2 regions of the Agrococcus versicolor genome follow, and region 1 is predicted to be linked to the other one. Evidence: predicted binding sites of a transcription regulator. Region 1 holds the regulator's gene; the other holds the start of a gene.

Region 1 (15,100 bases):
CGCATCGCAGCGTCGCGACGTTCGCCGAGACGCCGGCGAGCTCGTCGTCGCCGTCGACGTACGCGAACTCCTCGACCGTGCTCGTGGCGACGTCGGCGCACGCGGTCCCGGTGGCGATGACGAGCAGCTCGAGGAGCACGTCGCGACCGAGGTCGAGCTGCATGTCGACCGACGCGTACCGCTCGTCGGCGCGCAGCGTCGAGAGCTGGATCTGCGTCCTCGCCGGGCGGTCGTCGAGCACGCCGTCGATGCCTTCCTGCACCTCGGCGAGCATCGCGACCATCTCCTCGGGCGTCGACTCCTCGAGCCCCTGGACGAGGATCGAGAGGGTCTCGGGCTCGACCGCCGATGCCTCGCGGATCGTGAGGGAGGCGCTGCGCACGACGCCGTCGTCGACGAGCGCCGTCGCGAGCTCGTCGAGGGTCGTCGGCGCAGCGGCGCTCGGGGACGGATCCGGCGGAGTGCTCGTCGTGCACCCTGCGAGCGCGACCGAGCCGGCGATGGTCACGGCGAGCAGCCGGGCACGAGGGATCCGCATCCCCCATGGCACCACGCGCACCTGGACGCGTGCCGACGCCGGGGTGCCGCTCGCGCGTCGTTCAGACGCTGCGGTCGCTGGGCGCGACGGCCCCTCGGGAGTCGTGCTCGCCTGCCGCATGACTCGTCCACCGCTCGGCCACGAGCAGCAGCGCGACGCCGACGCCGAACGCCGCCATCGTGAGCACGCCGCGCGGCCAGAACACGTGCGAGGTCATGAACGACACGGATGCGGCGAGCAGCACCGCGGTGCCCACGAGCGAGCGCCAGCCGACGCGGCGCAGGTGGATGAGGCCGACGAGCGCGAATGCCACGAGGAGCGACCACGTGCCGACGTCGGCGAGCACGTTGCCCTCGAAGAACATCACGGAGTTCGCCGAGCCGATCTCCCCGCCCATCCCGCGATGCACCGTCAGGGCGCCGGCGCCGATGCCGGCGAGCACGTCGAGGCCCGTGTAGAACATCGCGTAGACGAAGGCCAGCACGCGCGCGGCGATCGCGAGCCAGCCGTCGAGGCCGCCGCGCACGCGGTGCACGAGCGCCCACACGCTGAGCCCGAGCAGCGGGAACAGCGGCAGCATGACGACGTGGAGGTCGTGCCACCACTGCGCCGACTCCGCGGTGAGGTGCGCCGGATGCGTCGCGCCGGCGATCGTGAGCGCCACCGGCCCGGCGAGGGCGGCGACGGCACGCAGGACGGGTCGCGAGGTCATGCCTCATGCTGGCACGCGCCCGCGGAGACGGCGCAGGGCTGGCGCGGTCCTCGACGGCGTGCGCGTGCCGCCACGACGGCACTCCGAGGCTCCCGACGCCCGTACGCAAGGGGCTTCGCCGATGCTGCCGCGAGCGTCGACGATCGAGGCATGAGCGATGCAGACCTGGCAGGCCGCACGATCGTCGTCACGGGAGCCTCGAGCGGCTTCGGCCGCGGGGCCGCCATCCGGCTCGGAGAGCTCGGCGCCCACGTCGTCGTCGCGGCGCGACGCGGCGACGCGCTCGACGACGTGGTGCGCGAGATCGAGGCGTCGGGCGGCAGCGCGCTCGCCGTGCCCACGGACGTGAGCGATCCCGTCGCGGTGCAGGCGCTCGCCGACGCGGCCGTCGCGCGCTTCGGACGCATCGATGTCTGGGTGAGCAACGCCGGCGTCGGCGCCCTCGGGCTGTTCTGGGACATCCCGATCGAGGACCACGTGCGGCTCATCGACGTCAACCTGACCGGGCTCGTGCTGTGCGCGCATGCGGCGCTCACCCGCTTCCGCGAGCAGGGCGAGGGCATCCTCGTCAACGTCGGCTCGGTCGACAGCGAGGTGCCGCTCGCGCTGCAGACGACCTATGCGGCGACGAAGGCCGCCGTCCTGAGCCTCAGCCGCTCGCTGAACGAGGAGCTGCGCCTCGTCGGCGCGCACGAGTCGATCCGCGTCGGCACCGTCATGCCGTGGGCGATCGACACCCCGTGGTGGACGGCCGCGGCGAACTACACCGGCCACGCACCTCGCATGGCGGCGATGGACGACCCGGCGATCGTCGTCGACGCGATCGTCGCCGCGTGCACCGACCCGAGGGAGCAGCAGCCCGTCGGCCCCAAGGCGCGCGTCGCACGGCTCTCGCACCGGCTCCTGCCGGGCATCACCGAGCGGCTGTCGGCGACGACGATCGATGCGGAGGTCGAGCGCGCGACGCCGGTGCCGCACACCTCGGGCGCCATCCACCACCCGGGCGCCGCGCCCGCGACGATCGACGGTGGGATCCGCGAGCGCATGCGGCGAGAGGATGCGGCGGGCGACGACGACTGAGGCGGGTCAGGCGTCGCGACCCATCGCGCCGGGGTACAGCCTCGGGGTACAGTCGGGCACCGGAGTCCCCGGCGCCACCCCCGTCTCGAGGAGCCGTCATGCGCGTCCGCACCGCATCCGCAAGCGCGCTCGTCGCCATCGTCGCCCTCGCGCTCGTGGCGCCTGCGGCCGCGCAGGCCGCGCCCGCTCCCATCCAGCCCCGGTTCGCGTCGAGCACCCAGGCGCCGGGCGGCACGTGGGCCGGCCTCGAGCCCGTCTCGGTGGATGGCACGGCGCGCACGGACGTGGAGATCCTCGGCTCCACGTCGTTCGAGCTGCGCGTGCACGAGCCCGCCGGCACGACCGGCAGGGTGCTCGACCCGTCGCTCGCCGGATCGATCGACCTCGACGTCACGCAGCTCGCCGCGGGCGGTGCCGGCACCCAGGGCGCCCTCCTCACCGCCTGGCCCACGTCCCCTGGCGCGATCGAGCCGACGGGATGGCCCGGCGCGAACGACGTCCTCACGAGCGCCTTCTCCGTCGACCAGCGCACGCAGCGCTGGGCCTTCTCCTACGACTTCGACTTCTCGGGTCTGGCCGGCGGCGTGCTGCCGGCCGGCTCCCGCCTCGCGGTCGCGGACGTCGACGTGTGCGGCACCGGTGCCGGGGTGGGGATCGACGAGCGCTTCGTCGCGACCTCGGATGCCGCGGGCGCCTGGCTCGACTACCAGTACCGCGTCGTGCAGAGCGGCTCGACGCCGCCGACGGTCACGTACGACACCGACGCGAACGCGTACGCCGTCGCGCCGCAGTGCCTCGACCAGGGCATGATCGAGGTCCTCGTCACGACCCAGGCCGTCACGTCGCTGTCGCTCGAGATGGCGAACCGTCAGGGCTCGGGCATCACGCGCTTCGGCCTCCTGCTGCCGACGGCTGCGCCTGCGCCCGGCGTCTCGATCGAGACGACGACGAACGGCGTCGACGTCGCAGCCGCCCCCGGTCCTCGACTGCCGGTCGGCTCCGAGGTCGAGCACGGCTTCACGGTGACCAACACCGGCACGACCGAGCTCGCATCCGTCGTGGTCACCGACGACCTGGTCGACGCGGCCTCGATCGACTGCGGCGACGGCACGAACGTCATCCCCGTCCTCGCCGTGGGCGAGGAGGCGACGTGCACCGCGACGAGCGTGGTCGTCCTCGGAGAGCAGGCGCGCACCGCCACGGCGACGGGCGCACCGGTCGACTCGCGAGGCGTGGCGATCGCCGGCGCGGCGGCGCCGATCGCCCAGGACTCGTCGTGGCTCGTCGGCGTCGTCGACCCGTCGGGCTCGATCGCACCGAGCGCCTCCGTCGACGAGGTTGCGACGGGCGAGTCGGTGACCTTCACGACCGTCGTCGCAAACGCCGGCGTCACGACGCTCGACGGAGCCGTCGTCGAGGCCGCGCTGCCCGAGGGCCTCGAGGTGTCGGATGCCGGCGGCGGCGACGTGCTCGACGGCGCGGTGCGCTGGGAGGTCGGGCCGCTCGCGAGCGGGGAGTCGGCGACCCTCACCCTGACGGGCGTCGTGCGCGAGACGACGCCGGGCTCCGTGCTCGAGCTGCGCGCCGCGGGAGAGGCCTCCGTCGGCGACGTCGTCGTGCCGCTGGAGCCCGTCGACGCCTGCGTCGACCAGGAGGCCGCCGCTTGCGCGAGCGTCGTGGTCTCCGCAGCCGCCCCGCCCTCGACCGCACCGCCGTCGACGGCGCCGGGCACCGGCTCGCCGCCGGCGCCGGGCGGCACGGTCGGAGGTGGCGCGGCCGGATCGTCCGGCGGATCCCTGCCCGCGACGGGTGGGGAGCTCCTGCCGCTCTCCTGGATGGCCGGCATGGCGCTGCTGCTGCTCGGGCTCGGCGTCGTGCTGCGTCGCCGCGTCGGCTGAACCGACTCGCGCGGGCCGGGTCCCACCGGCGCGTCGGGGCCGGCCTGACGCTCGGCTCGGCGTCCTCGCGCGCGGTCGCGTCGGCTCCCCGACGAGGTCGGGCCGGGTCCCGCCGTCCCGTCGGGGCTGGTCTGGCGCCCGGCTCGGCGTCCTCGCGCGCGGTCGCTGGCGCCGGCCTGCGGTGCGCTCGGCGCGCGCATCCAGGATCGCGGCCTAGCCTCGCGGCATGCGTACGACGTCTCGCCGCCGCCCCCTCGCGGCACTCGCCGCGATCCTCGTCGCCGGCATCGCGCTGACGGGCTGCATCCCGAGCATCCCCCAGCCGCCGAGCCCCACGACGTCCGATGCCGGCCCCACCTCGACGACTCCGCCGGCGGACGCGAGCATCGACGACTACCTCACGGCCGCGACCGCCGACGGCGGCGACGCCGAGGGTGCGAGCGTCGGCGACGCCGTGACGCCCGGCTCCGGCAGCACCGTCACCGTCACCGACCGCGCCATCGCCGTCAACGGCGGCAGCGTCGAGATCGTCGTCTCGGCCGACGAGCCCTTCTCGTCGGTGCACGTCGGCGTCGGCCCGACGTCCGCCTCGTCGACGACGCCGACGGCCTGGCCGGGCTCGTACGAGATCGACCTCGGCGCGCCGACCACGAGCACGTCGATCGTCGTCACCCTGTCGCAGAGCCCGCCCACGACCGACTTCTCGGTGATCGTCGCGGTCGCCGACGACGCCGGCACGACGAGCTCGACGGATGCGACGGCGATCTCGGTCGTCGAGGTCGGCACGGGCGACGTGCAGGTGAGCGTGTCGTGGAACGAGGACGTCGACGCCGACCTCTACGTGGTCGACCCGAACGGCGACACCATCTACTACGGCTCCACGACCTCGCCCTCGGGCGGCGAGCTCGACCTCGACTCGAATCCGTCGTGCAGCATCGACGGCATCCGCAACGAGAACGTCACCTGGCCCACGGGCGAGGCACCGTCGGGCACGTACGAGGTGCGCCTCAACCTCTACGCCGACTGCGACATCGACCGGACGAGCTGGGTCGTGACGGTGCAGGCCATCGGTCGCACCTACCGGTGGGAGGGCATCCTCGAGGCGCCCGGGCTCGGCGGCGGCGAGGAGGCGGGCATCCTCGTCGGCCGGTTCGACGTGCCGTAGCGGCAGCCTCCCGTCGCCCCGACCCGTCGCACCGACCCGTCGTGCCGACCCGTCGTTCCCGACGGGCGGCGCCCTCGCCGCTCCAAGTCCGTGCCGTCGCCCCGCCAGATCGGCCTCCGATCACCGCCGCATCAAAGCCTGAGCGGCACGCGAGACGCAATGCGCACGCGACGACCCGCTCAGCCGCGGATCCGGCGGCAACCGGGAGCCGGGAGCCGGGAGCCGGGAGCCGGGAGCCGAGCATCCTCGGCCCGTCCGACGTACCGGCGCGGTCGCCGCACCGCCGCCGCGCGGGCCGCGTCCTCGCCCTGCCCAGGTCCGCGGCGTCGCCTCACCAGGTCCGACTCCGATCACCGCCGAATCCACGCCTGAGCGGCACGCCAAGCGCAATGCGCACGCGACGACTCGCTCAGCCGCGGATCCGGCGCCGCCGAGGCGGCGAGCCGCGCATCCGGCAGCGTGCGCCGATGCCCGGGCCCGTGGGATCATGGAGTCCATGCCCGATGCGCCCGCGCCCTCCGACGACGCGATCGAGGCACCCGAGCCGGCATCACGACCGGCGTCCGAGCAGACCGATCAGCCGTCGCCCCAGACGCCCGAGCAGGCGCCGATCGCACGGATGCTGCTCGTGGGCGGTGCGTCCGGCTCCGGCAAGTCGCGGCTCGCGGAGTCGTCGGGGCTGCCGGTGCTGCGGCTCGACGACTTCTACCGCGTCGCGGGCGACCCCGCCCTCCCCGTGCTCGACACGGGCGAGGTCGACTGGGATCACCCCGGCTCGTGGCACCTGCCCGACGCGATCGCCGCGATCGAGGAGCTCGCGACCACCGGCACCACGAAGGTGCCCGAGTACGACATCGCGCTGAGCGATCGCGTCGGCTGGCGCACGCTCGAGCTCGGACATGCGCGCGCGTTCGTCGCCGAGGGCATCTTCGCGAGCGAGGTCGTGGCGCCGGCGCTCGAGCGCGGCCTGCTGCTCGACGCGATCGCGGTCCGCCGTCCGCGGGGCACCACGATGGCGTTCCGGTTCCTGCGCGACCTGCGCGAGCGCCGCAAGAGCCCGGCCTTCCTCGTGCGGCGCGGCCTGCTGCTCGCACGCCGCGAGCCGACGATCGTCCGTGCGCTCACGGACGCGGGATGCCGTCCGCTGCGTCCGCGCGCGATCCGCCGCGAGCTCGCCCGCCACGCGGGCTGACGCTCACGCCGCCGGAGCCCGCGCGAGCTCGCGCCGCGTGCGCGCCATCCACAGCCGCGGGCCCGCGAGGTATCCGACGAGCGACGTGAGCAGGGTCGACACGACGACGTAGATCAGCACGACGATGCCGAGCCCCACGACGCCCGTCAGCAGCCCCACGAGCGTCATGATCCATCCGGACGCGATGCTCAGCGCCGCCTGCACGACCGTGCCGACGCCGCAGCACCACCACGTGATCTCGCGAGCACGCGCGATGCCCGCGCGGCGGAGGATGCGGATGCTCGTCGTGGCGCCGAGCGCCGCGAGCCCGCCTGCGATCAGGAGGACGACGACGATCGTGACGATCCACGGCGTCGGGTCGATGCTCGCGAGCCAGCTCGCGACGGCCTGCTCGACGCCGTCGCTGCCGGCGACGAGCTCGACGAGGAACCAGCGTGCGAGCGCGACCACCGTGCCGACGGCGGAGAGGGCGACCACGAGGTTCACGCCGGCCGAGAAGAGCGTCAGCCCCCAGCCACCGGCGCTGCGGGCAGCGGTGCGCACGTGCGGCGGCAGCGGCGGGCGCACGGCCCGCTCGCGCTCGGCTCGACCGACCTGCGGCATCGGGTCACTCCACCCGGGAGAGCTCGGCGGCGTCCGCCTCGGCAGCACGACGCTCGGCGTCGATCTCGGCCTGACGCTGCGCGGCCTCCAGCTGCGCCCAGGTGGGCCGCGGACGGAACGCGAGGAGGTAGACCCAGCCGAACAGCATGCCGACGGCGCCCGTCAGCACGATCGAGATCGCGAGGCTCAGGAAGAGCCAGCCCCACAGCGACCCGACCGTGAGGGAGGCGGAGCTCAGCAGGATGCCGAACAGGCCGAAGATCAGCACGATCGGCCAGAGCGCGAGGCCGACGAACCCGCCGATGCCCGTCGTGGTCGCGTAGGCGAGCGCGATCGACCGCTTGATGCCCACGAGCCCCGCCGAGCGCTGCCACAGGTACGAGGCGATGCAGCCGGCAGCGCCGATCGCGCCCGTCACGAGCAGCACGATCACGACCGTCAGGGGGATGCGCGCCGGGTCTGCCCAGAACGCGACGACGTCGGTGAGGCTGTCGGCCTCGAGCGCGTCGAGCCCGTCGGTGCCGCCCTCGGAGAGCGTGCCCCACAGCAGCAGCACGAACGCGGAGGCGACGAGCAGGTGCGTCGCGAGCGCGAGCAGCGTCTGGCCGACGAGCGAGCCGAGCACCGCCGCTCGAGTCTGGCGACGCGTCAGCCTGGGCTTCGGCGGCGCGGCGATCACGGGCGGGTACGGTGCGGGCGGGTAGCCGTATCCGCCGGGCTGGTACGGCGCGGGCGCGTAGCCGTATCCGCCGGGCTGGTGCGGCGCGGATGCGTAGCCGTACCCGCCGGGCTGGCCGACGCCGGGCGGGGCGTACGGGTACCCGGGTGCCGTGGGCCACCCGACCGATGCCAGGTGGGCCTGCTGCGGGTACGCCGGGTACGGCTGCGGCCAGTTCGACACCTGCTGCTGCAGGGACGCCGGATACGGCTGCGTGCCGTTCGACACCCGCTGCTGCGGCGACGCCGGATACGGCTGCGTCCCGTTCGGCACGTGCTGCGGGAAGGCCGGGTGCGGCTGCGCCGCACCCGTCTGCGCCGGAGCTCCGTGCTGCACGGGGGCCGCCTGACCCGGATACGGTCCAGGCGCGTGAGGCGGCGCCGACCGCGGCGGCTGCTGGCCGGCGGGTGGTCGCGAACCGGCGAACGCCTGCGCCCCGACGCCCGGCATCCCGACGCCCGGCATCCCGGCGCGCTGCTGCGCCTCCCAGGCGAGCTGCGCCGCGTAGGGTGGCACCGCTCCGGCCATGGGGTTCGCGAGCGGCGGTGGCAGCGCGCGTGCGCGACGCTCGCGCTCGCGCCGCTCGGCGCGCTGCTCGAGCGCCGTCTTGGGCACGAGCCCGTCGGGCGCAGAGGCGGCGGCGCGTCGGCGGCGCGGAGCCGCGACGACGTCGCCGGGCACGGGGGTGTCGCTGCCGGGTGGCGGCGGGGCCTCGAGCTCGCTCACATCCGCGACGGTACCCGCCGTCGCTGTGACCGAGGTGGGTCGTGCGGCGTCCGCGCCGCGGTCAGCCGCGATGCAGCGGCCGCCACACGACGACCTGGTTGCGCTTCGCCGGGCGCGCGCCGGAGCGCAGCGACGTGACGCCCTCGGCCCCGGCGGCGAAGACGCGGCCGCGGCGGTCGATCACCTGGTCGGCGAGCGTCGCCTCGAGCTCGCGCACGCGCGCCTTGAGCCCGCGCACCTCGTTCGAGAGCTCGAGGATGCGGCGGATGCCCTCGAGCGACACACCCTCCTGCGAGAGCAGCTGCACCTGCCGCAGCTGCCCGATGTCGCGCATGGAGTACCGCCGCGTGTTGCCGGCGGTGCGCTGCGGCTCGACGAGGCCGATGCGGTCGTACTGGCGGAGCGTCTGCGGGTGCATGCCGGCGAGCTCGGCCGCGGCAGCGATCGAGAAGATCGGGCTCGACTCGTCGAGCTCCTCCGGGATGCGTCCCACGCTCAGGTCACCGCGCCTTCGCCAGCAGGTCGTCGCGCGGCGACTCGTCGCCCGACGCCGCGATGAACGCCTCGAGCGCCTCGCGCTGCTTGGCGTTGAGGTGCGAGGGCACCGCCACCTGCACGGTCGCGAGCAGGTCGCCTGCGCCCTGCGGGGAGGCCACGCCCTTGCCCTTGACGCGCAGCACGCGGCCGGACGGCGTGCCGGGTGCCACCTTGAGGCGCACGGTGCCGCCGCCGACGGTCGGCACCTCGATCGTCGCGCCGAGGGTCGCCTCGGCGAACGTCACGGGCACGTCGACGCGGATGTTGCGACCGTCGAGCTGGAAGACCGGGTGCGGGCGCACCTGAACGGTGACGATGAGGTCGCCGGGCTGGCCGTTCGTGATCGACGCCTGACCCTTGCCCTTGATCTTGATCTTCTGGCCGTCGTGGACGCCCGCGGGGATCTTGACCGTCATCGAGCGTCCGCCGACGGTGAGCTTCAGCGTGTCGCCCTGCACCGCCGACAGGAAGTCGAGCTGCGCGTTCGCCGTGACGTCGCGGCCGCGCTGGGGGGCGCGGAAGCCCGCTCCCCCGCCTCCGCCGCCGAACATCCCGCCGAGGATGTCCTCGAAGTCGCCCTGCGAGTACTGCACGCGCGGGCCGCCGCCCTGCCCGAACATGCCGCCGAATACGTCCTCGAAGCCGCCCTGCGCGCCCGGCGCGAAGCGCGGGCGCCCGCCTGCCATGGCGCGCACGGAGTCGTACTCCTCGCGCTGCTTCGCGTCGGACAGCACGGTGAACGCCTCGGAGATCTCCTTGAAGCGCGCCTCGGCCTTCGCATCCCCCGGGTTGGAGTCGGGATGGAACTGCCGCGCGAGCTTGCGGTACTGCTTCTTGAGGTCGGCGGCGTCGACGTCCTTCGCGACGCCGAGCACCGCGTAGAAGTCCTTGTCGAACCAGTCGTTGCTCGCCATCGCCCCTACTCCGCCGGTGCGTCGGCGGGCACGAAGACGGCGACCTTCGCCGGGCGCACGAGGCGCTCGCCGATGCGGTAGCCGCGCTGCACGACGTCGGCGATCGTCATCTCGGTCGCCTGCGGGTCGGGGTTCGGCAGCTGCGCGATCGCCTCGTGCATCGCGGTGTCGAACGGCTCCCCGACGACGCCGACGGCCTCGAGGCCGAGGCCCGCGATGGATGCGCGGAGCTTCTGGGCGACGAGCGCGAGCGGCGAGCCGTCGAGGTCGCCGTGCTGCTCGGCGCGGTCGAGGTCGTCGAGCGCGGGCAGCAGCGCCGACAGCACGGATGCCGTCGTGGCCGCCTTGTCCGCGGCGCGCTCGCGCTCGACGCGGTTGCGGTAGTTGACGTACTCGGCCTGCAGCCTGCGCACCTCCTCCTGCCCCGCGGCGATCTGCGCCTCGAAGCCGGCCCGCTCGTCGGCGAGGCTCTGCGCCTCGCCCTCGAGCAGGGCGCGGTCCTCGGCCGTCAGGTCGTCGGGGTCGGGTGCCGACGCGTCGGGCGCGGAGGCGGCGGGCTGGGCCGCCTCCGCTGCCTCGGCGGCGGCCGCCTGCGCGTCCGCCGGGCTCTGGCGAGCCTCGCCGGTCTCGGGGTCGATGCGTCGCTTGTCGCGGAACACCGGGCCTCCCTCGTTGTCGTCCTCGGGACGGATGTCGTCGCTCATCGGACTACTTCTTCTCGTTCGTGTCGTCCTCGTCGTCGACGATCTCCGCGTCGACCACGTCGTCGTCGTTCGACGACTCCTGGTCGGCCTGCGGCTGCTCGCCGTCGGCGTCGGCCGGGGCCTGCGCCTGCTGCTGGTACAGCGCCTCGCCGAGCTTCTGCTGCGACGCGGTGAGGGTGTCGAAGGCCGTCTTGAGCGCGGCGTCGTCGTCGCCCGCGAGCGCCGTCTTCAGCGCGTCGACGTCGGCCTGCACCGAGGTCTTCACGTCGTCGGGCAGCGCCTCGGCGTTGTCGGCCAGCAGCTTCTCGACCGAGTAGACGAGCTGCTCGGCGCCGTTGCGCGTCTCGGCCGTCTCGCGACGGGCCTTGTCGGCGGCGGCGTTCTCCTCGGCGTCCTTCACCATGCGCTCGATGTCGTCCTTCGAGAGGCTCGAGCCGCCCGTGATCGTCATCGACTGCTCGGTGCCGGTGCCCTTGTCCTTCGCGGACACGTGCACGATGCCGTTGGCGTCGATGTCGAAGGTGACCTCGACCTGCGGGATGCCGCGCGGCGCGGGTGCGATGCCCGTGAGCTCGAAGGTGCCGAGCGCCTTGTTGTCGCGCGTGAAGTCGCGCTCGCCCTGGAAGACCTGGATCGACACGGACGGCTGGTTGTCCTCGGCCGTCGTGAACGTCTCGGAGCGCTTCGTGGGGATCGCGGTGTTGCGGTCGATGAGGCGCGTCATCATGCCGCCCTTGGTCTCGATGCCGAGCGAGAGCGGCGTGACGTCGATGAGGAGGACGTCCTTGCGCTCGCCCTTCAGCACGCCGGCCTGCAGCGCGGCGCCGATGGCGACGACCTCGTCCGGGTTCACGCCCTTGTTGGGCTCCTTGCCGCCGGTGAGCTTCTTCACGAGCTCGGTGACGGCGGGCATGCGGGTCGAGCCGCCGACGAGCACGACGTGCGCGATCTCGCCGACCGTGACGCCCGCCTCGCGGATGACGTCCTCGAAGGGCTTGCGGGTGCGCTCGAGGAGGTCGGAGGTCATCTGCTCGAACTGGGCGCGCGTGATGGTCTCGTCGAGGTTGGCCGGGCCGTTCTCCGTGAGGGAGAGGTATGGCAGCTGGATGCTCGTGGACGTCGAGGAGGAGAGCTCCTTCTTCGCCTGCTCCGCGGCCTCCTTGAGGCGCTGGCGGGCGATCTTGTCCTTCGAGACGTCGACGCCCGTCGACTCCTTGAACTTCTTCGTCAGCCACTCGACGACGCGCTCGTCCCAGTCGTCGCCGCCGAGGCGGTTGTCGCCGGCGGTCGAGCGGACCTGGATCGTCGAGAAGTCGTCGTCCTTGCCCACCTCGAGGAGGGAGACGTCGAACGTGCCGCCACCGAGGTCGAAGACGAGGATGAGCTCGTCCTCCTTGCCCTTGTCGAGGCCGTACGCGAGCGCGGCGGCCGTGGGCTCGTTGATGATGCGGAGCACGTTGAGGCCTGCGACCTCGCCGGCCTCCTTCGTGGCCTGGCGCTCGGCGTCGTTGAAGTACGCGGGCACCGTGATGACGGCGTCGCCGACGGGCTCGCCGAGGTACGTCTCGGCGTCGCGCTTCAGCTTGCCGAGGATGCGCGCCGAGATCTCCTGCGGCGTGTAGCGCTTGTCGTCGACCGCGGTCGTCCAGTCGGTGCCCATGTGGCGCTTGACGGACGCGATGGTGCGGTCGACGTTCGTGACGGCCTGGCGCTTGGCCGGCTCGCCGACGAGGGTCTCGCCGTCCTTCGCGAAGGCGACGACCGAGGGGGTCGTGCGGAAGCCCTCGGCGTTCGCGATGACGGTGGGCTGCCCGGCGTCGAGGAATGCGACGACGGAGTTGGTGGTGCCGAGGTCGATGCCGACTGCTCGTGCCATGGTGGCTGCTCCTTGTGGTCTGCGGATGTCTGCTGGTGTGCGTGATTCCGGTGGAGGAGCCCGCCGACAACCCCCCATGACTGGCGGCGAGCTCGTCCCCCGGAACCGGTGCACGACGGCGATCTACGATCTGAGCCGTGCACGCTCAAGTCTAACCTTGCGTCGAGTCGTGTCAAGTTCTGGGACGCCTCGTGGCTGTGCATCGGCAATGCATCGCTGGACGCCGCAGATCCGCCTCTCGGAGCCCGCCACTACGGTGTCCCCATGTCGAAGCCCGCGCGGCGGCTGCACCGCGACCTCACTCGCCACACCGTCGCGATCGCGGCTGCGACCCTCGTCGCCTGCGCGCTGCTGCTCGTACTGCTCGTGGTCGACGAGCGCATCCGTGGCGCGAGCTCGCTCGTCGTCTCGCTCACCCTCGTCTTCGGCGTCTACGGCCCGATCTTCCTTGGCCTGACGCACGTCGCGTTTGGCTCGCTGCCGGGCGCTGAGCTGCGCGATCGGCTTCGCACCTCGGACGAGCAGCGCACGCTCGTGCGGCTGCTGCTGCTGGGCGGCCCCAAGACGTGGGCGACGACGATCGTCGCCGTCGGCGTCACGGCGGTGCTGCTGCTGGCGACGGGCGATGCACGCGAGAGCCTGTGGCTCGTCGGCGCGTGCGTGCTGTGCGTCGTGGGCACCTGGGTGCTCCTCGTGGCCGTCTTCGCCGTGGAGTACATGCGCCTCTGGGCGAACGACGGATCGCTGCGCTTCCCCGGCGATGACGAGCCGACCTTCGCCGACTTCGTGTACCTGTCCGTCCAGCTGTCGACGACCTTCTCCTCCTCCGACGTCGAGCTCGTCGCGACCCCGGCCCGCCGCCTCGCGACCGTGCACTCCGTCGTCGCGTTCGCGTACTCGACCGTCATCGTCGCCGTCTTCGCCTCGCTGCTCATCTCCACGGCCGCCTGACGCGCCGTCGCCGACTGGGCGCCGACCCCGCGCGGCGGGGATCGCACGGTCGGTGATGCGCCCAGTGGTGGTCCCGAGTCGACGATCCCAGGGTGCAGAGGATCCGGGCGCGGCAGAGAGACGTACGTTCGCCACGTGCGAGCCCGCTTCCGTGTCGGCGTGATGACTCCCGGTCGCGGACGATTCGTCGCCACGAGCGCGAGGAACTGCGCATGACCACCCGGCGCACCGACGCCTTCTCGCGCTTCTCCTGGGTGCCCGCGGCGATCATCGGGGTCGTCGGGCTGATCCTTCGGCTCGACCTCTGGCCGCTGCTCGCGTCGACGCTGCTCTCCTTCCTCGCGCTCCTGGGGCTCGACCGCCTCTGGAGCCGGCATCGAAGCCATGACGGCGAGCACGACGGGCGACCGCCCACCCGCCGCTGAGCTCCCTCCGCCACGGCGAGCGTCTCGGCGTCGGGCGGATACGGTGGCTCGCATGGCGAGAGGCACGAAGGCGACCCATCGCGAGGCCGTGCGCCACACGATCGCCTCGGCGATCGCGGTCGCGATCGGCTTCGTCGCGCTGGCGGTCGTGCGCGTCGTCGCCGGCGTGTCCTTCGACGAGTCCACGGCGACCACGGCGTTCATGGCTCTGACGTTCGGCGTCTACGGCCCGATCTTCCTCGCGCTCACGGCCCTCGCGTTCCGCGGCCTCCATGGCGACCGCCTCCGCGCACTCCTGGTTCGCTCCGACGAGCGCAGCCGCCTCGTGCGGTTCTTCTTCCTCTCGGGCCCCAAGTCGTGGGCGGCGATCGTGGTGTTCGTGGGCGTGGCCTCCGTCGTGCTCCTCGCGACGGGCGACCTCGAGCGTGGCGGCATCTGGCTGCCCGCGATCTGCGTGCTGGGTGTCGCGGGCACCTGGGTGCTCATGGTCGCGGTGTTCGCCGTGGACTACATGCGCTCGTGGGCGAACGACGACTCGCTGACGTTCCCGGGCACCGAGGAGCGCACGCTGCGCGACTTCCTCTACCTCTCGGTGCAGCTGTCGACGACGTTCTCGTCGTCGGACGTGCAGCTCGTGCGCGGATCGGTCCGCTCGCTCGCGATCGTCCACTCGGTGCTCGCGTTCGCGTACTCGACCGCGATCATCGCCGTCTTCGCGTCGCTGCTGATCTCGATCGCCGCCTGACCCGTCCGGCCCGAGGGCCGCGACCCCGGTCCGCGGCCCGAGCGTCAGAGCTCGCGCAGCGCCGACGTGCGCTCGCCGCCCGCGTCGCCGGTGTTCACGGTGCCGACGCGCTCGATGAGGATCGCCTCCACCTCCTCGTCGGCGCGCGGGCAGTGCTCGACGCCCGCGGGGATCACGAAGACGTCGCCTGGCTCGAGCGTCACGTCGCCGTCGCGCAGCTGGATCACGAGCGTGCCCGACCGCACGAGGAACAGCTCGTCGGTGTCGGGATGCGTGTGCCAGACGAACTCCCCGAGCAGCCGCACGACCTTCACGT
Region 2 (15,100 bases), on a different contig from region 1:
AAGGGCTACGTGGTCTTCCAGGGCCGCGCGAGCCGGGGCGAGTTCTGGTGGGCGCAGCTCGGCATCTCCATCATCACGACGATCCTGGCCTTCGTGATCGTCGGGATCTGGATGGTCTCGCTCATCGGCGTCGCCTCGTCCGATCGACCCGACCCGGGCGCGATCCTCGCCGTCACCGTCGTGCCCTGGATCGCGATCCTCGGCATCTCGCTGCCGTTCCTGCTGCCCGGCTACGCCATCGCGGCGCGACGCCTGCGCGACGCGGGCTTCTCGCCGTGGCTGCTGCTGCTCGGCCTCGCCGGGCTCGGCATCGTCTGGAACGTCCTCTGCGCGCTGCCGACGCGGCAGGAGCTCCCGTACGGACATCCGGGGTACGGGCCGGCTGGCTACGGGCAGGCTCCCCAGGGGTACCCCGTGCACGCGCAGCCGCATCCGTACGGCCAGCCGGCGCCGTACGGATACGGCCAGCAGGCCGGGCCGGGATATGGCCAGCAGGCCGGGCCGGGATACGGCCAGCAGGCCGGATACGGCCAGCCCATCGGATACGGCCAGCCCATCGGAGACGAGCAGCAGGCCGGGTACGGTCAGCCCGCGCCGTACGGACAGGCGAATCCGTCCGCCGATCCCCCGCAGCAGCAGTAGCCAGCCGGTCGCGCACCTCCGCCGCACGCGAGAGGATGGAGGCGCGAGCGCGAAGGAGCAGCATGATCGACCTCACCATCGAGCAGGACGTCGCCGAGATCACGCTCGACGCCCCCGAGCGGCGGAACGCCCTCGACGAGGCAGCGATCAAGGACCTCGCCATGGCCGTCGCCGACGCGGAGTCGGCGGGCGTGCGCGCCCTCGTGCTGCGCGGCGAGGGGCCGTCGTTCTGCGCCGGCCGCGACATCTCGGGCGTCGATCCCGCCACCGACGACGTGCAGGGCTTCCTCGGCCACCGCGTGCAGCCGCTGCTCGAGCACCTCGCCGCCTTCCCCGCGCCGACGTTCGCGGCCGCCCACGGCGCGTGCCTGGGCGTCGGCCTCGGTCTGCTCGTGGCGACGGACGTCGTGTACGTCGCCGAGTCGGCCAAGATCGGCAGCCCGTTCGCGAACCTCGGCGCGACGCTCGACTCCGGCGGCCACGCGCTGTTCGTCGAGCGCCTCGGCACGCATCGCACGCTCGACCTCATCTACTCGGGGCGGCTCATGACCGGCGCCGAGGCGGTCGCCGCCGGGCTCTTCTCGCAGTCGCTGCCCGACGACGAGGTGCTCGACGCCACACGAGCGGCGGCCGCCCACGCGGCATCCGGCGCGACGCTCGCCTTCCGCGCGTCGAAGGAGCTCGTGCGCGAGCTGCGCGACGAGCGCCTCGGTCTGTGGCGCTCGATGGCCCACGAGACGCGGGCGCAGGCTCGCCTCGCCCGCTCGGACGACTACCGCGAGGGCTTCGCGGCGTTCCAGCAGAAGCGCACCCCCACCTTCCGCGGTCGCTGACGCGCGCGGATCGCCTGCGCAGCGGAGACCGAGCGACGATGCGACGCGGTCAGGCGTCGGTGATCGTCACGTAGAGGCGATCGCCCTCGACCTCGAGCAGCACGACGTGGCTGCCGTCGCCGTACGTCGACTGGCCCTGCGTCGTGAAGCCCTCCGACTCGAGCTCGGCGACGTACGCATCCACCGAGCCGCCGCCGAGGTCGTACGTCGCGGTGAAGGCGATGAGCAGGTCGGTCTCCTCGACGAGCGTCAGGTCGGGCCTCGGCACCGACGTCGGCCAGGAGCCCGTGCCCTCGCCGCCCCCGTCGCCCAGCAGGTCGATGCCTCCGCCGGCGTCGGCGTCGCTCGCGCAGCCGACGAGCAGCGCACCCGACAGGGCCGCGAACGCGATGAGCGGCAGCCGGATGGCTGCCGCTCGTCGTGTCCTGCGCATGGCATCACGATGCCATGCGCGCCTGGATGCCCTCGGTGCCGGCCGGCTCAGAGCAGGCCGAGCTCGCGCAGCTTGGCGTCGACGTCGGCGTTCGACGGCTCGACGTGGTGGGTGGAGTCGGGGTAGAGCACCACGGGGATCTGCGTCCTCCCCGAGATCTCGCGCGCCACCTCGACGGCGTCGGGCTCGGCCTCGAGGTCGACGTACCGGTAGGGCACGCCGAGCCCGTCGAGCTGCGCCTTCGTGCGTCGGCAGTCGCGGCACCACTCGGCGCCGAAGACCGTCAGGCCCTGCTCGGTCGCCGCGGGCTCATGCGTCTCGGTGGAGGTCATGCCGCGATCCTCGCATCCTCGACGGCGCCGCGCTCTGCGACGCTCGCCACGAGCGCACCCTCGCCGACCGTCACGGCCACGGCACCGCCCTCGCCGACCGCTCCACCGACGAGCAGGTCGGCGACGCGGTCGTCGATCTCACGCTGGATGAGCCTGCGCAGCGGCCGCGCGCCGTACTCGGGCTCGTAGCCGTGCTCGGCGAGCCACGCGATGGCGGCCTCGTCGACGTCGATGCGGATGCCCTGCCGCTGCAGACGACCCGACGTCTGGGCGAGCAGCAGGCCGACGATCGACTGCAGCTGCTCGCGCTCGAGGGCGCGGAACAGCACGATCTCGTCGATGCGGTTCAGCAGCTCGGGTCGCATCGCCTCGCGCAGCCTGCCCATGACGCGGGCGCGCAGCTCGTGCTCGGAGTAGCCCGAGCCGCCGTGCGCCACGAAGCCCATCGCACCCGATCGGCTCGCGAGCGTCTCGGATCCGACGTTCGACGTCATGATGACCACCGTGTTGCGGAAGTCGACCGTGCGTCCCTGGCCGTCGGTGAGCCGGCCGTCCTCGAGCACCTGCAGCAGCAGGTTGAAGACGTCCGGGTGGGCCTTCTCGATCTCGTCGAGCAGGACGACGGAGTACGGGCGGCGGCGGATGCGCTCGGTGAGCTGGCCCGCCTCGTCGTACCCGACGTATCCGGGAGGGGCGCCGATGAGCCGCGAGACGGTGTGGCGCTCGCCGAACTCCGACATGTCGAAGCGCACCATCGCCTGCTCGTCGCCGAAGAGCGAGGCCGCGAGGGTCTTGGCGAGCTCGGTCTTGCCGACGCCGGTGGGGCCGAGGAAGAGGAACGAGCCGATGGGGCGCGTCTCGTCGCCGAGGCCCGAGCGCGAGCGCCGGATGGCGCGAGCGACGGCCTCGACGGCGTCGTCCTGGCCGACGACGCGCTCGTGCAGCTCGTCGCCGAGCCGCGACAGGCGCGTGCGGTCGTCGTCGCCGAGCGCCGCGGCCGGGATGCCCGTGGCGCGTGAGACGACCTCGGCGATGGCGGCCTCGTCGACGACGGCGCCGTCGGAGGACGCCGGCGCGCGGGTGCCGTCGAGCTCGGCGACGACCTCGGCGATGCGGTCGCGCACGCGCGACGCCTCCTCGTAGTCCTCGCGCTCGATCGCGGCCGACTTGTCGGCCTCGAGCGTCGCGAGCTGCGCCTGCAGCGCGGCGACGTCGACCGCGCGGCCGAGTCGCAGTCGCAGGCGTGCGCCCGCCTGGTCGACGAGGTCGATGGCCTTGTCGGGCAGGAAGCGGTCGGTGACGTAGCGGTGCGACAGCTCGACGGCGGCGCGGATGGCCTCGTCCGTGTAGCGGACGGCGTGGTGCTGCTCGTACGCGGGGCGGAGTCCATGGAGGATCGCGACGGCGTCCTCGACGGAGGGCTCGGCGACGTGCACGGGCTGGAAGCGGCGGGTGAGCGCCGCATCCTTCTCGATGCGCCGATACTCGGCGAGCGTCGTGGCGCCGATCATGTGCAGGTCGCCGCGGGCGAGGCGGGGCTTGAGGATGTTCGCCGCGTCCATGCCGCCCTCGCCGCCACCGGCGCCGAGGATCGTGTGCAGCTCGTCGATGAAGACGACGAGGCCGTCGGCGTTCGCCGCGATCTCGTCCATCGCCTTGCCGATGCGCTCCTCGAAGTCGCCGCGGTAGCGGGTGCCGGCGACCATGGCCGTCATGTCGAGCGCGACGACGCGCTTGCCCTCGAGCTGCGGCGGCACGTCGCCGTCGACGATCGCCTGGGCGAGGCCCTCGACGATCGCGGTCTTGCCGACGCCGGCCTCGCCGATGAGCACGGGGTTGTTCTTCGTGCGGCGCGCGAGGATCTCGATGGTCTGCGCGATCTCGTCGGCGCGGCCGACGACGGGGTCGATGCCGCCGTCCGCGGCGCGAGCCGTGAGGTCGATGCCGAACTCGTCGAGCGTGGGCGTCGTCGACTCGGGGTCGATCGCGCGTCCGTCGCGCTGCGTCGCCTGCTGGCCGCGCTCGGCGCCCGTGCGCTGCGCCTCGGCCATGGCGCGACCGAGCGACTCCTGCGAGACGCCGGCGGCGTCGAGGATGCGTCCGCCGACGGTGTCCTGCGCCAGGACGAAGGCGAACAGCAGATGCTCGGGGTCGATGTAGCTCGCACCGTTCGCGCGGGCCACCTGGTAGGCGTCGCGCAGCACGCGCTGGGCGCCCGCCGTGAGCACCTGCGGGCCCTCGGTCGCCTCCGCCTCGGCGGGCAGGCGCTCCTCGGCGGCCGACGCGATGGCGTCGGTGTCGGCGCCGACGGCGCGGATGGCCTCGGCGACCTGCGGGTGGGCGACGGTGGCCTGCAGCAGGTGCAGGGCGTCGACGTCCTGGTGGCCGTGCTCGCGCGCGCCCTCGACGGCGCGAGCGAGGATCGACGCCGCGCGGCGCGTGAGCAGCCGCGACACGTCGACCTGCCTGCCGGCGCCCTGCGCCTGCAGGAGCCGAGCGAGGAAGTCGTCGAAGGATCCGCTGGGACCGGGGAACGAGGGCATCCTGCCTCCAATGAAACGTGAGTCTGCTGCGCTCAAGTCTAGGGATCTGAGCGTCGTACGCTCAAGTAGACGCTGGAGGGGTCCGTCTCATTCCGAGGGCGCGTTCGCCCACGGCGGATGCGGTCCGTCATCCCATCGAAGCCCGAGGGTCTCGCGCGGCGATCGCCCGCTGGCCGGCGCATCACGAGCGGCTGCTGGACGACGGCCCCCGCTGCATCGAGGGCGGATGCTGGCCGCGCCGCGCGAGGCTCCCGTGCACTCACACGGCGTGCGCGTGCTCCGCGAACTTGAAGGCCATGCGACCGTGCGCGAACCCGCCACCTGCCCGGATCGCAGCTGCGACCCACGACGTCTCGGCGATCTCCTGCTGGGTCGCACCCGCGGCCACGGCGTTCTGCGTGTGCGCCTCGATGCAGTAGCTGCACTGCGTCGTCAACGCGACGGCCACGGCGATCAGCTCGCGGTGCTTCAGCGAGAGCGCAGTGCCCTCCGGGGCGAACACGGCCCGGTCGAACGCGAGGAACGCCTTCAGCATCTCAGGCGTCTCGGACTTGTACACGCGCGTGTAGTCGGCGTCGGAAGGGTCGGCGTAGTGGGACATGATGAGGCTCCTCGATCGGGGTAGGTGAGTCGGCTGTGCCCGCGGCACGCCGTCAGCGCGCGACCGCGGACGCGGCGGAGAAGGTCTCGGCGACGATCGCGAGCGCACGCACGAGCACGGGCCTCGGCAATGCGAAGTTCAGACGGAACGCGTGGTCGAAGCCACCGAACGCCGCGCCGTCGGTGACGACGAGTCCGCGAGCGGCGAGGGCAGCCGTCGGCGAGCCGGTGCTGCCCTCCACGTGCTCGACCCACTGCAGGTAGGTCGCAGCAGGCGGCGTGGCGCGCAGCGCCGGCATCTCGCGAAGCGTCGCATGCACGAGGTCGCGGTTGCCCAGGAGGTAGGCGCGCACGTCGGCCAGCCAGCCGCCGTCGTCGTCGAGCGCCGCCGTGCTGGCGACGATCCCCGCGATGCTCGCGCCGTGCGAGGGGATCGCGCCGAGCGTCGTCCACCACCGCTGGTCGCGCTCGTTCGCCGTGATGAGAGCCGCGCTCTTGAGACCCGGCAGGTTGTATGCCTTCGACGCAGAGAACGCGGTCATCGAGTGCGCCGCGGCGGCGGCGTTCACGGACGCGTACGGCACGTGCGCCACCTGCGGGTCGAGCACGAGCGGTGCATGGATCTCGTCGGCGAGCACGCGTGCGCCGCGGCGTTCGACGACCTCGGCGATCGTCGCGAGCTCGTCGCGCGTCGAGACGCGGCCGAACGGGTTGCTGGGATTGCACAGCACCAGGAGGGCGTCGGGTGCGAGGGCGGCGTCCAGGGCATCGAGATCGATGCCGTCCTCGGCGCTCGACGGGATGGTGACGACGCGGCGCCCCTCCTCGGCAGCGACGAACAGGAACGGCGGGTACGACGGCACGGGCACGACGACGTGCGCACCTCCGGGCAGCGACGCGAGCGCCTTGCGGTACGCCTCGATGACGTCGCCCACGGCGTGCACGTGGTCGGGGTCGATGCGATGGCCGTGCTCCCTGCCGTACCAGCCTGCGACCGCCTCCTCGTAGGTGCGGCGTCGCTGCGCCGACACGTATCCGAGCTCGCCGCGGTCGACGAGGTCGGCGAGGGCGTCGCGCACCACCGGCGCGACGGGGAACGACATCTCGGCGACCCACGCGGCGATGGCATGCTCGGGGACGGCAGCCCAGGCCTCGCCACCGCGTGCGCGGAGCGCCTGGACGGTGAGCGCGTCGACGGTGGCCTGGAGCTCAGGCACTCTCGGCCCCGCTCGTGCGCTCGATCTCGTTCAGGTAGTTGTAGATCGTGAATCGCGTCACCTGGAGGTGGCCGGCCACCATCTCGACGGCGTCGCGGAGCAGGAACATGCCGCGCTCGCGCAACTGCGCGACGACCGCGAGCTTGTGCTCCTTCTTCATGAGGTCGACGGGGATGCCGATCTCGTCGATCGCCGACGCGAGGAGATGCGCGGCGAGCTCGTCGACGTCGTGCGGGAAGCGCTCGCCTACGGGCTCCGCGACCTGCTCGACGGGCCGCAACGTCGGCACCGGAGACGCAGGCGCCTCAGGGAGGGTGTGCGTCGCGGAGAGCGGCTGCAGCACCCGGGTCACGAGGTCGCGCATCTGCAGCCACGCCGAGACGTCGGCGTTCACGCACACCGCGGCGATGCGCTGCCCGGCCGCGTTGCGCACGATGTGCGTGGAGGATCGCAGCTCGCGGCCGTCGGGCAGCCGGGTCTGGTAGCCCACCATCGAGTCGTCGGAGCCCGAGACGACCGCCTGCAGCAGCACGTCGGTGGCAGGGTCGCCGATCCGGCGGTTCGTGACGTCGCCGGAGACCGCGACGATCGAGTTCGGGATCCGCGCGAGGTCGTGCAGCACGATCTCCACGGTCGTCGGCAGAGCCGATCCGAGGGTGGCGACGACCTGCTCCAGCATCCGCAGGATGAAGGCGTCTCCGCCGCCATCGGTCGCCATCTGCGTCGATCGTGCGTCCATCGAGGTGCCTCTCCGATCGAGGCGCATCCTCGACCGACTCGAGACTACAACAGGAGTTGCAGGTCTCAACATCGGTTTGAAGTTGAAACGACGGAGATACACGACCGAAACAAGGACCCCGCACTCTGGAAGAGAAATCTCAACAAGCAGTTGTGTGGATCGGTTCGATCCCACTGCACCCGAACCGTCAGGGACGTGAACGTGGAAATTCTGTCGAGGCTCTTCCAGAACTTCTTCAACTGGGAGTACATCGCGCAGGTGCTGCCCGTCATGCTGACGGCCGGCATCTGGAACACCTTGTTCCTCACCGCCGTCTCCGGAGTGCTCGCCGTCGTGCTCGGAGTGCTGCTCGCCGTCATGGGCATGTCGCACTCGCGGTGGCTCCGGTGGCCGGCACGCATCTACACCGACGTGCTGCGCGGCATCCCCGCGATCCTGCTCATCGTCATCATGGGCCAGGGCCTCTTCTGGCTCGCCCGCGACGTGTTCGGCACGACATCGCCGTACCCGCTCGGGATCACGGCCCTCACGCTCATCACCGCCGCGTACCTGGGCGAGATCTTCCGCTCCGGCATCCAGAGCGTCGACGTCGGCCAGAGCGACGCGGCACGCGCACTCGGCTTCTCCTCGGGCAGCACGATGCTGTTCGTCATCATCCCGCAGGGCATCCGGCGCGTGCTGCCGGCCACCATGAACCAGCTGATCCAGCTCATCAAGCTCTCGTCGCTCGTGTTCTACCTGGGCCTCCAGGCCGACCAGCGCGAGATCTTCCGCATCGCCCAGGACTTCGCGTCGATGAGCGGCAACCAGTCGGCACTCACCGTCGCCGCAGTCTGCTACCTCATCATCACCGTGCCGCTCACGCACCTCGTGAACTTCATCGACCAGCGCCTCCGCGACGGCAAGCGCGTCGTCGTGCAGGACGACCCGCTCGCCGAGACGGGCGCCCTCGACCAGCCGACGTCGACCACCACCCCCACCACCGGCGTGAAGCCGGCAGCCAAGGAGACCGTCTCGTGACCACCATCCAGACCGCCACGGCCGCCGTCGGCATCGAAGCGCGCGGCATCCACCTCTCCTACGGCAGCAATCACGTGCTGCGCGGCGTCGAGCTCGACGTCGAGCAGGGCACGACCGCCTGCATCATCGGTCCCAGCGGCTCGGGCAAGTCGACGCTGCTGCGCACCATGAATCGGCTCGCGGAGCCCGACGCCGGCGAGATCCTGCTCGACGGCCGAAGCGTCATGGGCGACGATCCCAACGTGTTCCGGCAGCGGGTCGGCATGGTCTTCCAGCACTTCAACCTCTTCCCCCACATGACCGTGCTGCAGAACGTGACCTTCGGGCTGCGTCGGCTGCGACGCATGGGCAGGGAGGAGGCCGAGGCGGAGGCGATGCAGCAGCTGGCCCACGTCGGCCTGGCCGCGAAGGCGCCGTTCCGACCCTCTGCGCTCTCCGGCGGCCAGCAGCAGCGCGTCGCCCTCGCACGCGCCCTCGCGATGCGGCCTCAGGTGATGCTGTTCGACGAGGTGACGAGCGCGCTCGACCCGGAGCTCGTGAAGGGCATCCTGCGACTGATGGCCGAGCTCTCGAGCGAGGGCATGACGATGGTCGTCGTCACCCACGAGATGGGCTTCGCCCGCAACGTCGCAGACCAGGTGACGTTCATGGATGCGGGCGTCGTCGTCGAGACGGGTGCACCCGAGCGCATCTTCGACGACCCCCAGAGCGCTCGACTGCGCCGCTTCCTCGACCAGGTGCTGTGATGTCGGTCCACGGCCGCGCCGGCGCCTGGGATGCGGAGGTGCTCGTGCTGGGCGCCGGCGCATGGGGGTCCATGGCGGCATGGCGGCTCGCGGCCGCAGGCCACCGCGTCGTGATGCTCGAGCGCTTCGCGAGCCCCCACGCCGAGGGCTCCTCGCACGGACGCACGCGACTCTTCCGCACGGCCTGCCTGGAGCATCCCGGCCTCACGGCGATCGCGCAGCGCTCGCTGCAGCTCTACCGCGAGCTCGAGGCCCGTTCGGGAGCCGCGATCGTGGACCTGTGCGGCGGTCTCACCGTCGGCCCCGCAGACGGCATCGCCGTCCCCGGCGTGCTCGCCGCCGCGGACGCGGCCCGGCTCGACGTCGAGACGCTCGAGCGCGACGCCATCGCCGAGCGATTCCCCTTCCACGGTGCGCTCGCCGCCGATGACGTCGGCGTCCTCGACCCGCTCTCGGGCGTGCTGCGCATCGAGACGGCCGTCGGCGAGGCGCTCGCCGCGGCGACCGCGCTGGGCGTCAGCATCCGCTCCGGCGTCACCGTGCAGGCCATCACCGCGATCCCCGGTGGCGTACGCGTCGAGACCGACCGCGGCTCGTTCCGCGCGCCGAAGGTCGTCGCGGCCCTCGGCTCCTGGACCTCCACGGTGCTTCCCGAGGTCCCGCTGCGACTCACGCGCATGCCGATGACGTGGTTCGCGCCTCGACCCGGGGCGGCAGGTGCCCCCGCCGCACTCGATGCCGCAGGGGTCTTCATCCGCGAGATGGGCGTCGGGGGCGGGTACTGGGGCCACGGCGCCTCCGACGGCGACCTCGCGAAGGTCGGACCCCGCGGCGCCGTCGCGCGCGGCGACGAGCCGTCGGTCGACGGTCTCGACCGCATCTTCCGCGACCTCGACGGCGATCCCTCGCTCGACGCCGTCGAACGGTTCCTGCCCAGCCTCGACCCACGCGTCGCCGAGGGTTACGTGTGCCACAGCACCCGCACCCCCGACGAGCAGTTCGTGCTCGGCCCGCTGCCGTCGATGCCCGACGTCATCGTCGCCGCCGGCGAGAGCGGCCACGGCGGAAAGCACGCCGCAGGCGTCGGCGACATCGCTGCCGCCCTCGCGACCGACCGAGCCATCGACCTCGACCTCGACTTCCTGCGGCCGGAGCGCTTCGCGCTCGCGGGCGCAGGCTGACCCAGCCCATCCTCGACCGCATCGACGCCTGCACCACCGGCACCACCCGGCGCCGCACGGCACCACCGCACGCACCCCAGCACCCACCACGAAGATCGGAGCCCTCCCATGGCTGCCACCCGCCCCCTCACACTCGCCGCGAGCGCCATCGCGACCATCGCCCTCCTCGCAGGCTGCGCCGGATCCGCCGGCTCCGACGGCTCGACCGCGGCGACGCCCAGCGAGTCGACCGTCGACTTCGGCCTCATCTCCGACGGCACCCTCTCGGTCGCCACCATCTCCGACGGCTCACCCAACGCCTACATCGACGAGTCGGGCGAGTTCACCGGGTTCGACAACGAGCTGGTCCGCGAGATCGGCACCCGCATGGACCTGGACGTGCAGTTCACCGCCATCGACTTCGCGTCGCTGCTGGCGAGCGTCAACAACGGCCAGTACGACGTCGGCAGCGCTGGCGTCACCATCACCGATGCCAGGCTCGAGACCAGCGACTTCACCTCGCCGCACTACTTCGCGTTCCTCGGCATCGTGGCAGACGCCGACAGCGGGATCGAGAGCTTCGACGACCTCGAGAGCCTCGAGGTCGTCGTCGCCACGGGCAGCGTGCAGGAGGAGTACGCCGTCAACGAGCTCGGGCTCGATCCGATCCGATTCCCCGACCAGACGAGCGCGTTCCAGGCGCTGCTCGCCGGGCAGGGCGACGCATGGCTTGCACCGTTCGGCACCGCCACCCGGTACCTCGACGAGTACCCCGACTCGAACATGGAGCTCGTCTACTCGCAGCTGAACAGCCGCAACCTGCTCGGCTTCGCCGTCGCGAAGGGCAACGACGCGCTCGTCGCAGCCATGGACGAGCAGCTCGACGCCATCGTCGAGGACGGCACCTGGTACGAGCTCGTGGAGGAGTTCTACCCCGGCGCCGAGATCCCCGAGGAGTTCACCCCCGGCACCGACGACGTCGAGTTCGATCGGCCCTGACCGCCCGCTCCTCAGCACCCCGACCGACGGTGGGGCGGGCACGCGCCCGCCCCACTCGACCCATGGAGCCTCATGCGCACCGCGCCCATCACGCTCATCAGCGCCGGCCAGATGCAGCACACCCTCCCGTACGAGCGATCCGTGCAGGCAGCGGGCGGCGTCGCCGTCGTGCGCCGACCGGCGGACGGGCTCGACGCCTACCTGGCAGTCGCACCCGACGCCGTCGTGCTCGCCGGAGGCGCATCCATCGACCCCAGCCACTACGGCGCGGACTACGAGGCGGGCGTCGCGTTCGACCCCGAGCCGGCCCGCGACGCGCTGGAGCTCGCGCTGCTGCGGCACAGGGCGACGACGACGCTGCCGGTGCTCGGCATCTGCAGAGGGCTGCAGATGGTGAACGTCGCCTCCGGCGGCACGCTCTGGCAGCATCTGCCCCTGCACGGCCACCCTGACGCGCACGCCCCCGACGTGCCCCGCGACCAGCTCGTGCACGGCGTGCGCGCCGACTCAGGCGTGCTCGCCTCGCTGCTCGGCACGGAGCGCTTCGTCGTGAACAGCATCCACGACCAGGCGGTGCGCCGGCTCGCGCCCGGCTTCCGCGCCACCGTGCACACCGACGACGGCCACGTGGTCGAGGGCATCGAGTCGCTCGATGGCAGGATCCTCGCAGTCCAGTGGCACCCCGAGGAGCTCGCAGCGACCCACGCCCAGTCGCGGTCCCTCTTCACCGACCTCGTACGACGAGCCGCCACGCGCGGCGACCAGCGGAGGAGCGCATGAGCGCCCGTATCCCCACCCTCACCATGGCCGACGGCCGGCCCATCCCGCAGATCGGCTTCGGCCTGTTCAAGGTCGACCCTGCCGAGGCGCAGCGCATCACCGAGGACGCGCTCGAGGTCGGCTACCGCCACCTCGACACCGCGACCGCGTACGGCAACGAGGCCGCCGTCGGTGCGGCGATCGCCGCGAGCGGCATCGCACGCGACGAGCTGTTCGTGACGACGAAGGTCTGGAACGACGCGCACGGCAGGACCGCGACGCGGGCGGCGTTCGAACGCAGCTGCGAGCGGCTCGGCATCGAGACGATCGACCTCTACCTCATCCACTGGCCCGTTCCGACCCGGGACCTGTACCGGGAGACCTGGCAGGAGCTCCTGGCGATCGCCGCCGACGGTGGCGCACGCTCCGTGGGGGTCTCGAACTTCCTCGTCGAGCATCTCGACGCCATCGCCCGCGACGGTGGCGCGCGCCCGGCCGTGAACCAGATCGAGGTGCACCCGACGAATCAGGACCGCAGCCTCGTCGAAGCGTGCGCCGACCGCGACATCCTGGTCGAGGCATACAGCCCGCTGGCGCGCGGCGCCGCGCTCGACCATCCGGGGCTCGGGCGGATCGCCGCCGCCCACGAGCGGACGATCTCCCAGGTGATCCTGCGCTGGCACCTGCAGCACGACCGCGTCGTGCTGCCGAAGACGACCCGCCGCGAGCGCATGCGCGAGAACCTCGACGTCCTCGACTTCGCACTCGACGCGCAGCAGGTCGCTGCGATCGACGACCTCGACGAGGGAGCACGCATCGGCGCGGACCCGAGGACGTTCACCGGCGACTGACGCCGTCGTGCGGCGAACGCCCCCGGCCGCCGCCAGCGGCGAGGATCGGAGGCCAGATGCGCCAGCCGACGTGCTCGGCACCTCAGGGAGCGGGGCTCGTGGATGCACCCTTCGAGGCTCGCTGCGCTCGGCACCTCAGGGAGCGGGGGCTCGCTTCGCTCGGCACCTCAGGGAGCGGGGGCTCGCTCCGCTCGGCACCTCAGGGAGCGGGGCGCGCAAATGCACCCTTCGAGGCTCGCTGCGCTCGGCACCTCAGGGAGCGGGGCGCGCAGATGCACCCTTCGAGGCTCGCTGCGCTCGGCACCTCAGGGAGCGGAGCGCGTGGATGCGCTCGGCACCTCAGGGAGCGGGGAGCGCAGCGACCCCCACCCGCTCCCTGAGGTGGGAGCGCAGCGACCCTCGAAGGGGCTCAGCCCTTCGTCACGTCCCAGGCGTGGTGCTCGAGGTCGTGCAGCGCGTAGACGCCGAGCGAGCGCACCGTGAAGCGCGAGCCGTTCGAGCGGCGGCCGGGCCGCTCCCAGGCGTCGGCGGGGATGGCCGCGTAGGCGTCGGCGAGGTCGGCGGCCGCGACGTCGAGCTCGATCGCGATGCGCGGCGGGCGCTGCTCGGCGTAGGCGTCCTCGACGGCCGTCGCATCCTGATCCCAGTTCGCGAAGAGCGGGTCGTCGCGCTCGAGCATGGAGGTGAGCCGCTCGTGCATGACGCGGCAGACGTCGCGCACGTGCGCGGCGTACTCGAGCTTCGACCACGTGGCGGCGTCGGGCCGTTCGCGCACGTCCGGGTCGTGCAGCGCGCGATGCATCGTGCCGACGGCGGCGCGGATGCGAGCGGGCAGGTCGGCGTCGGGGACGTCGGGCGCGAAGCCGCACTCGGCGCACGGGCGCTCGAGCACCCAGGTCCAGTCCTTCACGTCGGGCTCGATGGGCATGCCTCGATCCTGCCGCACGTCGGATGCGCCACGCGGCGGATGGTGGCAGTGTCGAGGCATGAGCGACGTGCGCAAGGCGGAGTCCGGAGACCGGTTCGAGATCCTCGACGACGCGGGGGCGATCGCGGGTCGCGCGTACTACGTCGACTCCGAGGGCTCCCGGATCTTCTTCCACACGAAGGTCGACGACGCCTACGCGGGCCAGGGCCTCGGCCGCACGCTCGTGACGGCTGCGCTCGACGCCACGCGCGAGGACGGCCTGCAGGTCATGGCCATGTGCCCGTACGTCGCGCGCCTCGTGGAGCGCGACCACCAGTGGGACGACGTCGTCGTGCCCGTCTCCGAGGCGGCCATCGCGGCCGTCGAGCGCCGCACGCAGGGCTGATCGCGAGCGCCGTCCCCGCACGCGCGGGCGTCGGCGCCCTCCGCTCGTCGGCCCACGGTCCGCCCGCACCTCATCCCCGAGGATGACCGGGTCGGCCCCTTCGGACGACGCGCTCCACCCCCTCCTGCCGCGAGGCTCGAAGCGAGTCGAGGGAGTGGCACATGGACATCGTGGATCGAGCGCAGGACCTGCTGAACCTGGGCGTCGCCGTGTACGCGGCGATCGCCCTCATGCTGCTGGGCATGCTCGCGCTGCTCAGCCTCGGCGTGGCCGTGATCGAGCGACGCGGCACGCGCGTCGAGCGCCGCCGCGCGAGCCGCCGCGCGGTCTCCTACGGGGCGACGCGCCGTCGCGTGCTGGGCGCGGTGCGCTGACCCGCCGGCCGACGCGTGCATCCGCCCCGCTGGTCGGGGGCGAGGTCTACGCTCGGCCCATGGAGGCGACGACGCACGCGATCGAGCCGCTGACGGTGGGCACGTGGGATGCGTTCGCGGGGCTCGTCGAGCGCCACGGCGGCATCTTCGGTGGCTGCTGGTGCACCTACTTCCATCCCGCGTGCGCCGATCGCGGCCCCGGCTACGACGGCAGTCGCGACTACAAGCGCCGCCTCGTCGAGGAGGGCAGGGCGCACGCGGCGCTCGTCATGGTCGGCGACGAGGCGGTCGCGTGGGCCGAGCTCGGATCTCCCGACGAGCTGCCCGGCATCCATCACGCGAAGCAGTACCTGGCCGAGGCGGATCTCGTGCCCGACTACCGCGTGACGTGCATCTTCGTCGACCGCCGGTTCCGGAGGCAGGGCTACGCCAAGGTCGCGCTCGCCGGCGCCCTCGGCATGATCGGCACCCAGGGCGGCGGCATCGTCGAGGGCTATCCGCACGAGGTGGGCGAGCGGCGCATGAGCAGCTCGTTCGTG

Evidence for each region. Region 1 encodes HspR, which represses chaperone genes until heat shock. Its sites were predicted from a motif close to AAGTTGAGTCNNNNNGACTCAACTT; they were not measured.
Region 2: the regulator HspR is predicted to act here: its motif matches at 4,798-4,822, upstream of ABD249_RS14170 (ATP-dependent Clp protease ATP-binding subunit).

Annotation. Positions count from the first base shown of each region.
Region 1 covers NZ_BAAAQT010000001.1:185,787-200,886, reverse strand. Annotated here, with positions in the region: gene ABD249_RS01000 (hypothetical protein) at 1-508, opposite strand, end outside; gene ABD249_RS00995 (hypothetical protein) at 600-1,250, opposite strand; gene ABD249_RS00990 (SDR family NAD(P)-dependent oxidoreductase) at 1,401-2,330, shown strand; gene ABD249_RS00985 (DUF7507 domain-containing protein) at 2,429-4,228, shown strand; gene ABD249_RS00980 (YfaP family protein) at 4,455-5,393, shown strand; gene ABD249_RS00975 (ATP-binding protein) at 5,890-6,585, shown strand; gene ABD249_RS00970 (hypothetical protein) at 6,589-7,188, opposite strand; gene ABD249_RS00965 (hypothetical protein) at 7,193-8,632, opposite strand; gene ABD249_RS00960 (heat shock protein transcriptional repressor HspR) at 8,694-9,125, opposite strand; gene ABD249_RS00955 (DnaJ C-terminal domain-containing protein) at 9,133-10,083, opposite strand; gene ABD249_RS00950 (nucleotide exchange factor GrpE) at 10,089-10,787, opposite strand; gene dnaK (molecular chaperone DnaK) at 10,792-12,663, opposite strand; gene ABD249_RS00940 (DUF1345 domain-containing protein) at 12,928-13,614, shown strand; gene ABD249_RS00935 (hypothetical protein) at 13,827-14,039, shown strand; gene ABD249_RS00930 (DUF1345 domain-containing protein) at 14,092-14,784, shown strand; gene ABD249_RS00925 (cupin domain-containing protein) at 14,829-15,100, opposite strand, start outside.
Region 2 covers NZ_BAAAQT010000008.1:361,372-376,471, forward strand. Annotated here, with positions in the region: gene ABD249_RS14150 (DUF805 domain-containing protein) at 1-642, shown strand, start outside; gene ABD249_RS14155 (enoyl-CoA hydratase/isomerase family protein) at 705-1,475, shown strand; gene ABD249_RS14160 (hypothetical protein) at 1,525-1,908, opposite strand; gene ABD249_RS14165 (glutaredoxin family protein) at 1,956-2,240, opposite strand; gene ABD249_RS14170 (ATP-dependent Clp protease ATP-binding subunit) at 2,237-4,783, opposite strand; gene ABD249_RS14175 (carboxymuconolactone decarboxylase family protein) at 5,043-5,384, opposite strand; gene ABD249_RS14180 (aminotransferase class I/II-fold pyridoxal phosphate-dependent enzyme) at 5,437-6,600, opposite strand; gene ABD249_RS14185 (helix-turn-helix transcriptional regulator) at 6,593-7,339, opposite strand; gene ABD249_RS14190 (amino acid ABC transporter permease) at 7,541-8,359, shown strand; gene ABD249_RS14195 (amino acid ABC transporter ATP-binding protein) at 8,356-9,105, shown strand; gene solA (N-methyl-L-tryptophan oxidase) at 9,105-10,286, shown strand; gene ABD249_RS14205 (ABC transporter substrate-binding protein) at 10,395-11,264, shown strand; gene ABD249_RS14210 (gamma-glutamyl-gamma-aminobutyrate hydrolase family protein) at 11,337-12,044, shown strand; gene ABD249_RS14215 (aldo/keto reductase) at 12,041-12,874, shown strand; gene ABD249_RS14220 (DinB family protein) at 13,284-13,802, opposite strand; gene ABD249_RS14225 (GNAT family N-acetyltransferase) at 13,861-14,187, shown strand; gene ABD249_RS14230 (hypothetical protein) at 14,349-14,561, shown strand; gene ABD249_RS14235 (GNAT family N-acetyltransferase) at 14,621-15,100, shown strand, end outside.